Regions from separate parts of the Streptomyces sp. Edi2 genome, predicted to be linked through region 1. Evidence: riboswitches for the same ligand, from Rfam matches in the RefSeq annotation. Region 1 holds a riboswitch; the other holds the start of a gene.
The links. Region 1 has a riboswitch for cyclic di-AMP ahead of ABR737_RS27980 (C40 family peptidase). Riboswitches for the same ligand answer to the same signal wherever they lie in the genome.
Positions count from the first base shown of each region.

Region 2: linked by a shared signal. The riboswitch ahead of ABR737_RS34005 (M23 family metallopeptidase) and the one ahead of ABR737_RS27980 (C40 family peptidase) in region 1 are both predicted to bind cyclic di-AMP.

Region 1 is NZ_JBEJGX010000003.1:5,571,623-5,577,341, reverse strand. It holds gene pcrA (DNA helicase PcrA) at 1-1,920, opposite strand, end outside; cyclic di-AMP (ydaO/yuaA leader) riboswitch at 2,211-2,394, shown strand; gene ABR737_RS27980 (C40 family peptidase) at 2,403-3,554, shown strand; gene ABR737_RS27975 (hypothetical protein) at 3,816-4,169, opposite strand; gene ABR737_RS27970 (C40 family peptidase) at 4,495-5,694, shown strand.
Region 2 is NZ_JBEJGX010000003.1:6,954,910-6,960,628, forward strand. It holds gene ABR737_RS33995 (M16 family metallopeptidase) at 229-1,569, shown strand; gene ABR737_RS34000 (M16 family metallopeptidase) at 1,608-2,990, shown strand; cyclic di-AMP (ydaO/yuaA leader) riboswitch at 3,202-3,357, shown strand; gene ABR737_RS34005 (M23 family metallopeptidase) at 3,370-4,149, shown strand; gene ABR737_RS34010 (GntR family transcriptional regulator) at 4,421-5,110, shown strand; gene ABR737_RS34015 (HPr family phosphocarrier protein) at 5,345-5,626, opposite strand.

The sequences.
Region 1 (5,719 bases):
GCCCTTGGCGGTGTGCAGCGTCATCAGCGTGATCACGCCGCTGCCCTCCTCGTCCTCGTCCGGGATCTGGTCGGAGTCGGCGACCAGCGCGACCTGCTCCAGGAAGTCGGAGAGCGTGCCCGGATTGTCCTCGCCACGGTCCTGCTCGAACTCCAGGGCCACGGCGGCGAGTTCCTGGAGGTTTTCGATCCGGGTCTCGTCCTGGGGGTCGGTGGAGGCCTGGAGTTCGGCGAGGTAGCCCGTACGCTCCAGGACCGCTTCCAGGATCGTGGCGGGTCCGGCGCCGGACTCGACGATGGTGCGCAGCTCCTCCATGAGGACGTTGAAGCGCTTGACGGCGTTGGCGGACCGGGCCGCCATGCCGTACGCCTCGTCGACCCGGCGCAGCGCCTGCGGGAAGGTGATCTTCTCGCGCAGCGACAGGGCGTCGATCATCGCCTCGGCGCGGTCGCCGATGCCGCGCTTGGGGACGTTCAGGATGCGGCGGAGCGGGACGGTGTCCTCGGGGTTGCTGAGCACCCGCAGATAGGCGAGGACATCGCGGACCTCCTTGCGCTCGTAGAAGCGCACCCCGCCGACGACCTTGTAGGGCAGTCCGACCCGGATGAAGATCTCTTCGAAGACGCGGGACTGGGCGTTGGTGCGGTAGAAGACCGCGACCTCGGCGGCCTTGGCGTCACCGGCGTCGGTCAGCCGGTCGATCTCGTCGGCGACGAACTGCGCCTCGTCGTGCTCGGTGTCGGCGACATAGCCGGTGATCTTGGGGCCGGCGCCGGCGTCGGTCCAGAGGTTCTTGGGGCGGCGGTTCTCATTGCGCTCGATGACGGCGTTGGCGGCGGACAGGATGGTCTGCGAGGAGCGGTAGTTCTGCTCCAGCAGGATCGTGGTCGCGTCCGGGTAGTCCTCCTCGAACTGGAGGATGTTGCGGATCGTGGCGCCGCGGAAGGCGTAGATCGACTGGTCGGCGTCACCGACGACGCACAGCTCGGCCGCGGGCATCTCGGCCGTGCCGGGGCCGACCAGTTCACGCACGAGGGTGTACTGGGCGTGGTTGGTGTCCTGGTACTCGTCGACGAGGACATGGCGGAAGCGCCGGCGGTAGTGCTCGGCGACGTCCGGGAAGGCCTGGAGCAGATTGACCGTCGTCATGATGATGTCGTCGAAGTCCAGGGCGTTGGCCTCGCGCAGCCGCGCCTGGTACATCGCATACGCCTCGGCCAGCGTCTTCTCAAATCCGTCGGCGGCCGTCCCCGCGAAGGTCTCCTCGTCGATGAGCTCGTTCTTGAGGTTGGAGATCTTCGCGCTGAAGGACTTGGGCGGGTAGCGCTTGGGGTCCAGGTCCAGATCGCGGCAGACCAGGGCCATCAGGCGCTTGGAGTCGGCGGCGTCGTAGATGGAGAAGGAGGAGGTGAAGCCCAACTGCTTGGACTCGCGGCGCAGGATGCGGACGCAGGCGCTGTGGAAGGTGGAGACCCACATGGCGTTGGCGCGCGGGCCGACCAGCTCCTCGACGCGCTCCTTCATCTCGCCGGCGGCCTTGTTCGTGAACGTGATCGCGAGGATCTGGCCGGGGTGGACATGGCGCTCGGCGAGCAGATGAGCGATGCGGTGGGTGAGCACCCGGGTCTTGCCGGAGCCGGCACCGGCGACGATCAGCAGCGGGCCGCCCGTGTGCACCACGGCGGCCTTCTGCTCGTCGTTGAGCCCTTCCAGCAGCGTCGCCGGGTCGAGGGCGGGGCGGGCGGCACCGTCGCGGTAATACGCCTCTCTGGGCGGGGGCGCGTCGAACCTCCCGCCGAAGAGGTCGGCAGGGATCTCCTCGGGGGCCGGGCCGTGCTCGTCCTCGGGGGGCGGAGGGGGTTCCTCCTCGCCCTTGTGGCCGAGGTCCGCCAGGAAGCTGTCGTCAAAGAGGCTGCTCATCGCCCACCGAGTCTAGGCGGCCGCACTGACAGCCCGCGGCCCAGTAGCCGATTGCGGCCCGCTTTCGCCGCGGGCGGTGGCACCGCGGCAGGTCAGGCGTCCGGGGCGCTCGCAAACCGGTCGGCGGCTCGTCTACCCGAATCCGACATCTGCCATGACAACCCCCGCATCGCGTTCAGGTCACAAAAAGGTTTCGGGCATATCGAACATCAGCCTTCACAGGAGCCACACGAGTTGGCTAACGTCCTCGCTCAGGCAGCCCGCCTCCCCGTGGACGACAGCGTCCGCACGGGCCGCCCACGCCGAGTCCGGCCCTGCCTTCGGGCACCCGGAGCCGGGGACCCACCAGCACCACCGGGGTGAATCGATCCGGACAGCCGTCGCCAGCGGAGATCCGGACCGTAGGGCAAGCCTTCCGTCAGCGACACCGCCCGAACCCGACAGCTAACCCGGTAGGCGGTCCACGGAAGGAGTCGCCGGCCTTGGCGTCGCATCGCAAGCCGCGCACCAGCATTCTCACCTCGCCCGGAGGACGGCGTACGGCGGTCGGGCTCACCACCGCCGCCCTCGCCTCGGCCACGCTGCTCTCGCAGTCCGCCGACGCGGCCCCCCGGGCGCCCAAACCCAGCATCGAAGAGGTCAAACAGAAGGTCGACGGCCTCTACCACCAGGCCGAGGTGGCCACCCAGAAGTACAACGCCGCCAAGGAGCACGCCGACGGCCAGCGGGACCGCGTCGACGGCCTGCTCGACGCCGCCGCCAAGAGGGCCGAGAAGATGAACGAGGCCCGGCGCCGGCTGGGCACCTTCGCCGCGGCGCAGTACCGCACCGGCGGCATGAACCCGACGGCGCAGCTGATGCTCGCCAAGGACCCGCAGCAGTTCTTCGACCGCAGCCACCTCATGGAGCGGCTGACCGGGCGCCAGAAGGAGGCCGTCTCCGACTACCAGGAGCAGCAGGCCGCGGCCGCCCGGCAGCGGGCGGAGGCGACCCGCGACCTGGAGCGGCTGCAGACGTCGCAGGCCTCGCTCAAGGAGTCCAAGCAGTCCGTCCAGCAGAAGCTGACCGAGGCCCGGCAGCTGCTGTCCCGGCTGACCGCCCAAGAGAAGGCGCGGCTGGCGGAACTGGAACGCCAGAAGGAGGCGGCGGCCAAGCGCAAGGCCGAGGAGGCGGCCCGCAAGCAGCAGGAGCGCGAGCGCCGGCAGCAGCACGACGGGGGCGGCCCGTCCGGCGGCCAGACCGGCGGCGGCTCCGACAACGGCGGCTCGACCGGGGGTTCGTCCTCCGCCCAGGCCGAGAAGGCGCTCGCCTTCGCCCGCTCCCAGATGGGCAAGCCGTATGTGTGGGGCGCGACCGGGCCCAGCTCGTACGACTGCTCGGGACTGACCCAGGCGGCGTGGAAGGCGGCCGGCGTCAAGCTGCCGCGGACCACCTGGGACCAGGTCAAGACCGGCCAGCGGGTCGCCACCAAGGACCTCAAGCCCGGTGACCTGGTCTTCTTCTATGACGACATCAGCCATGTCGGCATGTACATAGGCGGCGGCAAGATGATCCACGCCCCGCACCCGGGCGCCAATGTCCGGGAGGAGTCGATCTACTACATGCCGATCTACGGGAGCGTCCGCCCGGGCTGAGGCCCGGCCTTCGCTTCCCCGCCAGACCACCCCCCATGGCCACCCCCCACGGCCACCCCCCACACGCCACCGCGCGGCCGTCGCCTCCCCTCTGAGGAGTGCGACGACCGCGCGGTGTGCCGTTGAGGGGCCTGTGCGTCGGCGCCCGGAGCCCTGCTCGCGGGGGCACGTCGCTGTGGCCGGCGGCCGGAGCCCTGCCACGGGGTGCCGCCGCCCTGGCCTGCGCCCCGAGCCCGGCTCGCGGGGCGTCCGCCGTTCCGCTCAGGTCCAGAGCACGGCGATGAAGATGTTGGCCACCGTCAGCGCACCGACCGCGCCGAAGAGCGGCGGGGCGATCTTCTCGTCGTCCCGCTTGACGTAGACCAGCGCCAGGATGACCACCAGAACGGCCATCTTGATGCCGAGCTTGATGGTGTTGAGGCTGTGGCCCTCGGCCTGGTTGAGGCCGACCAGCACGATGCCGGTGACCAGCATCGTCAGCGCGCCGTGCAGCATCGCCGGCACGAAACGGGCGGTGCCCGCGCCCATCGCCTTCATCTGGGTCAGGAAGCCGCCCAGCAGGGAGGCGATGCCGATGATGTGCAGGCCGACGAAGAGATTGATTACTACGTCCATAGTGCTGGATCGTAGCCGCCGCATAGCACGGCCCTTCAGGCAGGGCGCCCACAATCGCCGCTTCGGTCAGGCCGGGCCCGGTCCCGGCCGCGTGGCCGTGGCGCCATGGTCACCCGCGCACCACCCCCGGTCGAAAGCGAACAATCCCGGGCAAGTGGACTCATCACCGCAACACCCAGGCTTAGCGTCCTCCTCCAGGCGGTCGACTCCCCGCCCTCGCCGGCCTCCCACCGGCGTCCTGTCGGCCGCCCCGCCGTGAGGTGCGACGGCGGTCCGTTCCCTCGTGACGGACCGCCGCCGGGCCCGCGGGCACCAAGGGAAGGAAGTGACGGCCACCGTGGCCTCGCACCGCAAGCCGCGGCAGCATCCGCTCGCCGCGCTCACCGGCGGCGCACGCAGCGCACGCACCGCCCGCACGGCCGCCACCCTGGCCCTGGCGGGTGCCGCCACCGCCACCGGCTTCGCTCCGGCGGAGGCGGAAGCCGCCACCGCCGCCCCGGTCACCGCCGTTGCCGACGGCGCCGGCCAGGCCGCTCACCGGCTCACCCCCGACCGGGTCAAGGACCGGGTCAACGCGCTGTACCAGGAGGCAGAGGTGGCCACGCAGAGCTACAACGGCGCGAAGGAAGCCGCCGGCGCCGCACGCGAGGAGCTGAGCAGGCTGCAGGACGAGGCCGCCCGCCGAACCGCGGAACTGAACGCCGCCCGCAGCGAGCTGGGCACCGTGGCCGCGAGCCAGTACCGCTCCGGCGGCGTCGACCCGACCGTACGGCTGCTGCTCTCCGCGGACCCGCAGCGCTATCTGGACGGCGCCGCGGTCCTGGAACGGGCGGGCAGCCACCAGGCGACCGCGGTGGCCGGGTACGCGCGCCGGCTCGGCAGCGTACGGCAGGTCCAGCGGCGGGCCGAGGACACCGCACAACGGCTGGCGGACACCGAGGCGGCGCTGAAGAAGCACCGGGTCACGGTCGTCCACAAGCTGGGCGCCGCCGAGCAGTTGCTGAACCAGCTCACCGCGGAGCAACGGCAGCGGATGGCGGGCCGCGGCGCTGCGCACGGCGGCGCCGGCCAGGGCCGCGGGACGGGGCACGGGGGCGGTCTCCCCGGCAAGGTCCCGGCCGGTCCGGGAGCCGCCGCGGCTACGGCTGCGGCGCAAGCTGCGGCGCAGGCCCCCGACCCCCGGGCCGCGCGGGCCGTCGCCTACGCCTACGCCGCCCTCGGCAAGCCGTACATCTGGGGCGCGACGGGCCCGGCCGGCTTCGACTGCTCGGGGCTGACCCAGGCCGCCTGGAAGTCGGGCGGGGTGTCGCTGCCCCGTACGACCTACACCCAGATCAGCTCCGGACCGCGTATCGACAGGTCCCGACTCGCCCCCGGTGACCTGGTGTTCTTCTACTCCGGCATCAGCCATGTGGGGCTCTACATCGGGGACGGGAAGATGATCCACGCGCCGCATCCGGGGGCGCCGGTGCGGATCGCGCCGATCGACCAGATGCCGTTCGCGGCGGCGACCCGGCCGGCGTAGGGGCCGCCGTGGCCGGGCGCGCCGG
Region 2 (5,719 bases), 1.4 Mb from region 1:
GTCGGGTCAACCAGCTGAGGGATCGACCCGCGAGTATGTCTGAGTCTGACGCGGACCATTGTGGACCGCCCCACTGACAACGCCGACCGCGACTCCCCTTTCAGCTCCCTGCGGGTCGCGCACGGCACACGTCCCGGGCCGGCCGCCCGGTGACTTCGCCAGATGCCGACGCGCTTGCATACAGTGACAGAACTTCCTCGCAAGCGGATCGAAGGGACGTACATGCCCATGGGTCACACGGCCACAGAACAAGCCGGCTCCGGCGGCCTGACAGCAACCGAGCACCGGCTGGCCAACGGCCTGCGCGTGGTGCTCTCCGAAGACCACCTGACGCCGGTCGCAGCGGTCTGCCTGTGGTACGACGTCGGCTCCCGCCACGAGGTCAAGGGCCGTACGGGCCTGGCTCACCTCTTCGAGCACCTGATGTTCCAGGGCTCCGCGCAGGTGAAGGGCAACGGCCACTTCGAGCTGGTGCAGGGCGCCGGCGGTTCGCTCAACGGCACCACGAGCTTTGAGCGCACCAACTACTTCGAGACCATGCCCGCCCACGAGCTGGAGCTCGCGCTCTGGCTGGAGGCCGACCGGATGGGCTCGCTGCTGACCGCGCTCGACGACGAGTCCATGGAGAACCAGCGCGACGTCGTCAAGAACGAGCGCCGCCAGCGCTACGACAACGTCCCCTACGGCACGGCCTTCGAGAAGCTGACGGCCATGGCGTACCCCGAGGGCCACCCGTACCACCACACCCCCATCGGGTCGATGGCCGATCTGGACGCGGCCTCCCTGGAGGACGCGCGGGCGTTCTTCCGGACGTACTACGCGCCCAACAACGTCGTCCTGTCGATCGTGGGCGACATCGACCCCGAGCAGACGCTGGCCTGGGTCGAGAAGTACTTCGGCTCGATCCCCGCGCACGACGGCAAGCAGGCGCCGCGGGACGGCACGCTTCCCGACGTCATCGGCGGCGAGCTGCGCGAGGTCGTCGAGGAGGACGTGCCCGCCCGGGCCCTGATGGCGGCCTACCGCCTGCCGCACGACGGCACCCGTGAGGCGGACGCCGCCGACCTCGCGCTGACCGTCCTGGGCGGCGGCGAGTCCTCCCGCCTGTACAACCGGCTGGTGCGCCGCGACCGCAGCGCCGTGGCGGCCGGCTTCGGCCTGCTGCGGCTGGCCGGCGCACCCTCGCTGGGCTGGCTGGACGTGAAGACGTCCGGCGGCGTGGAGGTCCCCGGCATCGAGCGCGCGGTCGACGAGGAGCTGGCCCGCTTCGCCGCTGAGGGACCGACCCCGGAGGAGATGGAGCGGGCACAGGCCCAGCTGGAGCGCGAATGGCTGGACCGGCTGGCCACGGTCAGCGGCCGCGCCGACGAACTGTGCCGCTTCGCTGTCCTGTTCGGCGACCCGCAGCTGGCGCTGACCGCCGTGCAGCGCGTTCTGGACATCACTCCCGAGGAGGTGCAGGCGGTCGCCAAGGCCCGGCTGCGCCCCGACAACCGCGCGGTGCTCGTCTACGAGCCCACCGAGCCGACCGACGCCGCCGACACCGAGGAAGGGGAGGCGGACCAGTGAGCGACGCCACCACCCACGCCGATTCCCCCGTGAGCAGCATGGACTTTCACCCGCAGCCCCAGGGCGGCGCGCCCAGGCCGTGGGCCTTCCCGGCCCCCGACCGCAGCCAACTGCCCAACGGGCTCACCCTCCTGACCAGCCACCGCCCCGGCCAGCAGGTCGTCGCCGTAGAGATCAACCTCGTCGCCCCGCTGGAGGCAGAGCCCGAGGGCCTGGACGGCGTCGCCACGATCATGGCGCGCGCCCTGTCCGAGGGCACCGACAAGCACGACGCGGAGGAGTTCGCCGCCGAGCTGGAGCGCTGCGGCGCCACCCTGGACGCGCACGCCGACCACCCCGGTGTACGGGTCTCCCTCGAGGTGCCGGCGTCCCGGCTGCCGCGTGCACTCGTCCTGCTCGCCGACGCGCTGCGTACGCCCGCCTTCCCGGAGAGCGAGGTCGAGCGGCTGGTGCGCAACCGTCTCGACGAGATCCCGCACGAGCTCGCCAACCCGGCCCGGCGCGCGGCGATGGCGCTGTCCAAGGAACTGTTCCCGGCCACATCCCGTATGTCACGGCCGCGCCAGGGCACCGAGGAGACCGTCGGACGCGTCGATGCCGCGGCCGTCCGCGCCTTCTACGACGCCCATGTACGGCCCGCCACGGCCACCGCCGTCATCGTCGGTGACTTCACCGGGGTCGACCTGGACGCCGTGCTCGCCGAGACGCTCGGTGCGTGGAGCGGCTCGTCGGCCGAGCCGCTGAAGGCCTCGCCGATCGTCGGCGATGACACCGGCCGCGTGGTGATCGTGGACCGCCCCGGCGCCGTCCAGACGCAGCTGCTCATCGGGCGTATCGGCGCCGACCGGCACGACCGGGTGTGGCCCGCGCAGGTCCTCGGCACGTACTGCCTGGGCGGCACCCTCACCTCCCGTCTGGACCGTGTGCTGCGCGAGGAGAAGGGCTACACCTACGGGGTGCGTGCCTTCGGGCAGGTGCTTCGTTCCACCGCTCCCACGTCCCCCGAGGGGGCCACGGGTGCCTCGCTGCTCGCCATCAGCGGGTCGGTGGACACCGCCTCCACCGTCCCGGCGCTCGACGACCTGTGGAACGTGCTGCGCACCCTCGCGGCAGAGGGGCTGACGGACGACGAGCGGGATGTCGCCGTACAGAACCTCGTCGGGGTCGCGCCGCTGAAGTACGAGACCGCGGCAGCCGTTGCCGGCACCCTCGCCGACCAGGTGGAGCAGCACCTGCCGGACGACTTCCAGGCGCAGCTGTACGTCCGCCTCGCGGAGACCGGCACGGTCGAGGCGACCGCGGCGGCCGTGAACGCCTTCCCCGTGGACCGGCTGGTGACGGTCCTGGTGGGCGATGCGGCGCAGATCGCCGAGCCCGTCAAGGCGCTGGGCATCGGTGAGGTGACAGTCGTCGGCGGCTAGTACCGCCGTGTGACGGAAGGTCACATATCGACAAAGCAACTCCCGTGGCGATGGTCTGCCACGGGAGTTGCTGTATGTCCGGTTTATTGCGGCCGGTGCCTCGGTTCTTGTGGCATCCCGCACAAAAAAGCGGATCTGTTTGCCGATTGAAAGTTGCCCCGTTTAGCGTCGGTCCGGCTGTTCGTCACAAGTCCGCCACAACCGTGGCACCGGACAGTCATCGCCGAATCCCCGTACGGCGCGAGCCAGGGGAACCGGGGACCCAGAGTCCCTTGGGGTGAATCGGACTCCCCTCCGGAGGAGCCCGTAGGAGACCTTCCTGCTCCGAACCCGTCAGCTAACCCGGTAGGCGAGAAGGAGGGAAAGGACAAGCCAGTACATGGCGTTCATCCGTGCCACCGGGAAGCACCGTCGTACGAGCCGCCCCGTGCGGACGACCCGCCACATCGCCGGCATAGCCACCCTCGCGGCCGGCGGCGTGGTCGCCTCCGTGGCCTCGCCGGCGCTGGCGGCCACGGACGAGGCCCGCACCCAGGACACCGGTCTGCAGCACGCCGTCGTGCTCGGTGACGAGCTCGCCAACCACGTCGCGGCCCAGGCCGACGCGCAGCAGGCCGAAGCGGAGACCGCGGCGGCGAAGGCGAAGGCCGAGGCCGTGGCCAAGAAGCAGGCCGAGGAGGCCAAGCGGCGCGTCGAGGCCGCCCGCAAGGCCAAGGAGCGCGCCGCCCGCGAGGCGGAGCGCAAGCGCCTCAACACCTTCGTCGCCCCCGTGGCCGACTCCTACGTGTCCACCTCGTACAAGGCCTCCAGCGGCCTGTGGTCCTCGGGCAGCCACACCGGCATCGACTTTCACGCCGCCTCCGGCACCTCCGTCCACGCCGTCGGCACGGGCACCGTCGTCGAGGCCGGCTGGGGCGGCTCGTACGGCAACAACATCGTGATCAAGATGAACGACGGTACGTACACCCAGTACGGTCACCTGTCGTCGCTCGGCGTCTCGGTCGGCCAGCACGTCACCCCGGGCCAGCAGATCGGCCTCTCCGGCGCCACCGGCAACGCCACCGGCCCGCACCTCCACTTCGAGGCCCGTACCGGCGCCGACTACGGCTCGGACATCGACCCGGTCGCGTACCTGCACTCGCACGGCGTCAACGTCTGACCTTCCGCCTCGCCTGAGCGCGCTCCTCACCGGGCCGCGCGGCACCGGACCGAGCATCCGCCGAAGCCCCGGCCCCACGGCCGGGGCTTCGGCGTATCCGGCGCCGCGGTCGGTGTGCAGAGGGATACGCCGTCCCCCTCCCGGCCAACTTCCGGCCAAAAAATTTCCATGAATAAGCGGAGCCCGCCGAAAAGGCGTTCCCGTCGAATAGAGTCACGGAAAAGTCGCCGACCGGCGGCGTTTCCAGGGGATTACGGCGGAGGCACGGAAGATGCGAGGCCATATTTCCGCTCATGCGGTGTGCACGGCGATTCGCGATGACATTGTCTCCGGTGCGCTGGCGCCGGGGAGCCGGCTGATCGAAGAGATCCTTGCGGCCCGGTACGGCGTCTCCCGGGTGCCGGTCCGTGAAGCGCTGCGAACCCTGCAGTCCGAAGGGTTTGTCACCACCCGCCACCACGCGGGCGCCTGCGTCGCCGAGCCCACCGAGCAGGATGCCGCCGATCTCCTCGACGTCCGCGCCCTGTTGGAGCCGCTGGGGGCCGCCCGCGCGGCCGTCCGCCGTAGCCCGGCTCACCTCAAGGTGCTCCGCGGCCTGGTACGGCTCGGCCGTGAGCGGGCGCGTCACGGCAGCCCGGCGGATCTGCGCCAACTGGACGACTGGTTCCACGAGACGCTGGCCCAGGCAGCCGGCAGCCCCAGTCTGACGGCGCTGCTGACCCAGCTGCGGCGCAAGATCGAGTGGATGTATGCCGTGGAACTGCCCGCCCGCACGAGTGAGTCGTGGGAGGAACACGGCGCGGTGCTGGACGCGGTGGCCCGGGGGGATGCGGAACGGGCCCGTGCCCTGATGGCGGCTCATGTCGAGCGCTCACTCCCGGTGTACCGGCTCCGGCGCCCTGCCAAGACAGGCGTGAGGGATCCGAAACCGCCCGTCAACACGGCCCGTGCCCGCCCTTAACAATCGCCCCGTATACAAAGAAGTGCGGAATGGGATCCCGGGGGTGTGAGATTGCGTATTCCTCCCCGCCGGTATTCAGTGTGCATGTGTGCCGCCATGGGTGCTGCGCCGGCATGCGTGTTGCCATAGGTGTGGAGTCTGAAGAATGGAATAGCGCACGCTTTTTCTTGCGCTCCCGATATAAAGGAACCGTCTCCTCAATCCGGGGCCGCCGCAGCTCAAATCCTGGGGGGCTCAGACGGTCTCGGGAAGCTCCTCGAGGCCTTCGGCGACGAGCTTGGCCAGACGGTCGAGTGCTTCCTCGGCGCCCTCGGCGTCGGAGGCCAGCACGATCTCCTCACCACCCTGGGCACCCAGGCCCAGGACCGCGAGCATAGAGGCCGCGTTGACGGGGTTGCCATCAGCCTTGGCGATCGTCATGGGGACGCCGGAGGCGGTGGCCGCACGGACGAAGATCGACGCGGGGCGGGCGTGCAGGCCCTCGGCCCAACCGACATTGACGCGGCGCTCTGCCATGGTGTTGCCCTTCAAAGTCGTGACTGTTGTCTAGACCAGTCTCTCACGCTGCCGGGAGTGCTGGGCAGTCCTGTGTCCTGGTCTTTTGCGGCC